DNA from 2 places in the Bacillus sp. M5A3_1b genome. Region 1 is predicted to be linked to the other one. Evidence: riboswitches for the same ligand, from Rfam matches in the RefSeq annotation. Region 1 holds a riboswitch; the other holds the start of a gene.
The links. Region 1 has a riboswitch for S-adenosylmethionine ahead of ACLBWW_RS25720 (MetQ/NlpA family ABC transporter substrate-binding protein). Riboswitches for the same ligand answer to the same signal wherever they lie in the genome.
Positions count from the first base shown of each region.

Region 2: another riboswitch for S-adenosylmethionine. It lies ahead of ACLBWW_RS10160 (methionine ABC transporter ATP-binding protein); the one in region 1 lies ahead of ACLBWW_RS25720 (MetQ/NlpA family ABC transporter substrate-binding protein).

Region 1 is NZ_JBKEZY010000013.1:78,640-80,846, forward strand. It holds gene ACLBWW_RS25715 (NAD(P)-dependent alcohol dehydrogenase) at 67-975, shown strand; SAM riboswitch class I at 1,056-1,170, shown strand; gene ACLBWW_RS25720 (MetQ/NlpA family ABC transporter substrate-binding protein) at 1,256-2,068, shown strand; gene ACLBWW_RS25725 (methionine ABC transporter ATP-binding protein) at 2,081-2,207, shown strand, end outside.
Region 2 is NZ_JBKEZY010000003.1:87,257-89,463, forward strand. It holds gene ACLBWW_RS10155 (methionine ABC transporter permease) at 1-147, opposite strand, end outside; gene ACLBWW_RS10160 (methionine ABC transporter ATP-binding protein) at 140-1,165, opposite strand; SAM riboswitch class I at 1,465-1,572, opposite strand; gene ACLBWW_RS10165 (hypothetical protein) at 1,698-2,042, opposite strand; gene ACLBWW_RS10170 (thioredoxin family protein) at 2,197-2,207, opposite strand, start outside.

The sequences.
Region 1 (2,207 bases):
AACAACATGTTTGATGAAAGGTTTAAATATGATGTAAATAAAAACAACGAAATTCGGGAGGTTATTATGAAAGCAATGATTTGCACAAAATATGGACCACCTAACGTTCTTCAGCTTCAAAATATAGAGAAACCTACACCTAAAAAGAACGAAGTATTAATTAAAATTCACGCAACAAGTGTATCGACTGGAGATTGTAGAATACGCGGTTTTAATAGTCCCCTCTTATTTTGGATTCCTATGCGGATCATATTAGGTTTCAGAAAACCGAGAAAACCTATACTTGGCGTAGAGTTATCCGGTGAAATCGAAGAAATAGGAACAGATGTAACCCAATTTAAAAAAGGAGATTCTATCTTTGCATTAACAGAACTAAACCTCGGTGGTTATGCCGAGTACACATGCGTACATGAAAGTGGATTAATAACATTAAAACCTACCAATGTGACGTATGAAGAAGCGGCAGTTATTCCTTTTGGTGGAACTTCAGCATTACATTTCCTGAGAAAGGGTTGTATAAAAAAAGGGCAACAAGTGCTCATATATGGTGCCTCAGGATCGGTAGGAACAGCTGCTGTACAACTTGCTAAATATTTCGGTGCAACCGTTACGGGTGTTTGTAGTAATTCAAATTTTGAACTCGTTCAATCTTTAGGAGCTGATAAAGTAATTGATTATACGAAAGAAGATTTTACTAAGAGGCGCGAGCGCTACGATATTATATTTGATGCAGTTGGAAAGTATAAAAAATCCCTTTGTACAAATGCATTAACACCCAATGGAAAATATGTATCTGTTAATGGAATGATGGCAAAGGTAAGTAAAGAGGATATGATTCTACTAAAAGAACTAACTGAAACAGAACATTTAAAACCTGTTATTGATAAAACTTACCGATTAGAAGAAATTGCTGAAGCTCATATGTATGTGGAAAAGGGACATAAGAAAGGTAACGTTTCTATTACCTTAAAATAAAATATATTCAGAAAATAACATTGACAATTCTTTTTGTAAGATTTACTATTAGTACCATATTAAAAAACTACATACACATACTCTTATCAAGAGTGGCGGAGGGACTGGCCCGATGATGCCCGGCAACCGAGCTTATGACGTATAAGCTAAGGTGCTAATTCCTGCAAAACGAGTTTTCGTTTTGGAAGATAAGAGAGGAACCTATTTTATCTATTCGGCACCTCTCTTATTTTTGAGAGGTGCTTTTTATTTTGGAACGTATATGAAGGGGGAACTATAGATGAGAAAAGTATTATTGAGCATTGTAAGTGGAGCGGTATTATTGTTAGGTGCATGTGGTGCTAATTCTGATAAAGAGGTAAAAGCATTAGATGAGAAAAAGATTACTGTCGGTGTAACAGGTGGACCACATGAACAAATTTTTGAAAAGGTAAAAGAAGTGGCAGCGAAAGACGGACTCGAGATTGATGTAAAAGTATTTAATGATTATGTAGCACCGAACGTATCTTTAGATGAAAAAAGCCTCGATGTAAATAGCTATCAAACGAAATCATATTTAGACGTATTTAAAGCGGAACGTAATATGAAATTAACTGAAGTATTTTCAACAGTAACATTCCCTATGGGCGTATATTCTAAAGACATAAAAGATGTAAAAGACTTAAAAGAGGGCGACGCAATCGCTGTACCAAATGATCCAACGAATGAACTTCGAGCTTTAAAGCTATTTGAAAAAGCAGGCGTTTTAAAAGTGGATCCAAAGGCTACAGAAAAAGCGACTGCGAAAGATGTAATTGAAAATCCAAAAAATTTAAAGATTGTTGAATTAGAGGCATCTCAATTACCGACACAACTAAGTGAAGTGAAAGCAGCTGCAATTAATACAAACTTTGCATTAGGTGCAAAATTAAGCCCTGCGAAAGATTCTATTTTCCGTGAAGGAAAAGATTCACCATATGTAAACTGGGTCGTTGTTCGTACTGAAAATAAAGATGATGCTGTTGTAAATAAATTAAAGAAAGCTTATCAATCTAAAGAAGTAAAAGAATTTATCGAGAAAAAATTTGATGGTTCAGTTTTACCATCTTGGTAGGAGCTGACGATAATGATTGAATTAAAAAATGTATCCAAAGTATTTACAACAAAAAAAGGGAATGTAGAAGCTCTTAAACCTACTTCCCTTCAAGTAAAAAAGGGCGAAGTATTTGGAATCATTGGATATAGTGGCGCTG
Region 2 (2,207 bases), on a different contig from region 1:
ATTATCTTTCGCTGTCATAAAGAGTAACAATCCTAAAATTAGTCCTAAAACAAATGTGGCAAGAGCTGCGATTGCCGTCATATATAACGTTTCACCAGTTGCTTCTAACATTTGATTCCAATCAATATTTGTGAGTAACTTATCCATGTGCAATCACCTCCAGCTCTACTTGATCTTGATGTATTCCCTCTATTGCTTGCTGAATCGCTGTTTCCTCACCATTTAAATGAACAACTAAACTACCGTAAGATCCGTTATTTGTTTGGGCGATGTTTCCTTGCAAAATGCTAACTTCTATATCACTGCGTTGCATTAATCTTTGAAGTACTGGTCTTTCTACAGCTTCACCGATAAACTGCAAACGAACTACTTTACCATCTGGATACTTTTCAATTAAACTTTCAATCGTTTCATTTGTATCTTCAGAATCCGTTAACTGCTGTACAAATCGCTTTGTAATGTCTTTCTGCGGATTGCGGAATACATCAAGTACTGGACCCGTTTCTACAATCTTCCCTTTCTCCATTACCGCCACTCGATTACAAATCTTTCGAATCACGTGCATCTCGTGTGTAATGAGTACAATTGTTAAACCGAGACGCTTATTAATATCTAATAATAAATCTAAAATTTGATCTGTCGTTTCTGGATCAAGAGCTGATGTCGCTTCATCACATAAAAGCACTTGTGGATTGTTAGCTAATGCTCTTGCAATACCAACGCGTTGCTTTTGTCCTCCGCTCAGCTGAGATGGATACGCGTCCCCTCTTCCTTCTAATCCAACAAGATGAATTAACTCATCCACTCGTTTTCTTCTCTTCGCCTTATCAACACCTGCAATTTCAAGTGGGAACTCGATATTTTCGCGTACAGTTCGTGACCAAAGTAAGTTGAAGTGCTGAAAAATCATTCCGATTTCTTGCCTTGCCTTACGAAGTTCACTCCCTGTAATTGCTGAAATCACACGATTTGCAATTGTAATTTGGCCAGAAGTTGGCTTCTCTAACTGATTGAATAATCTGATTAAAGAACTTTTCCCAGCGCCACTATATCCGATTACACCAAATATTTCACCTTTGTCTATTTTTAAATTGGCATTATCTACAGCAGTGACATCACCGCTTTTTGCTTTATATATTTTCTTTACATTTTCTAACAAGATCATGATGTTCACCCCTTTTTTTGTTTAAAAAGCGTAAGCGGCTCGTTTAGAACAAGAGGACGCCCGAATCCCTGACGTAGAGGCGCTTTTTGCCTCATAGGAAGGGATGAAACGACCGACTGTTCTAGCCGCTGAAGCTAGATTTTTGGTCGACTCCGCAATTTTTTATTTTTAATGCGTGTAGTCCACCGTTATCACTACTTTTATTGTTTGAATGTCCTCCACATTCAAACAATAAAAAAACCTTTCTGCTTTAGAGAAGCAGAAAGGTTTATATGCGTATATAACAACATTATCCCTCTCTCTCATCTCTCAAAGCATTTGCTTTGCAGGAATTGGCACCATTTCAACATAAGTTGACGGTTGCCGGGCTTCACAGGGCACAGTCCCTCCACCTCTCTTGATAAGAGAAATCAGATTACATTTTCGTCTGATTTGTAATTTATGAAATTGTCTATATTTTATGAATTGAATTGTATCAATATCCACACACTATGTCAACAGAAATTTTCGTAAAAAATGAAACTTCAGAATTTTAAGCACCTACTGACATCGGTTTACATATATGAAACATCGATTCAACTAATAGCATCGTTCGATACGTTCCCGAATATTGTACACGTCCATCGTTCATTAGTGTTTGCAATCGTACATTTCCGTTCACCAATTGTTTTACATCTTCCTCATCTACACAAACGATTTGCTCCGTTCCTCTTTCCTCATGTAGCAGCTCTATATAATCTCTTGAAATTTGTAACGAACAACTTTCATCTCCAAAGCGGAAATTAACAGTTTTTTCTCCTTGTCTTAAAAGCGGCTCTAAATGATATTGACCATTAGCGTAATTTACAAATGATTGCAGCAAAGAATATAATTTCACCCTAAATCACATCCTTCATATCACTTTCTATTACACATACCATTCCCTCTCACTAAAGAGCAATCCTGTTACTTTCGCTCGACAAATACTGTAACCACCCTGCATCTCGACATATTTCCCGAGAAATATGTCGAGGCGGCAAAAACTTTGCCGCCTACTTTAATT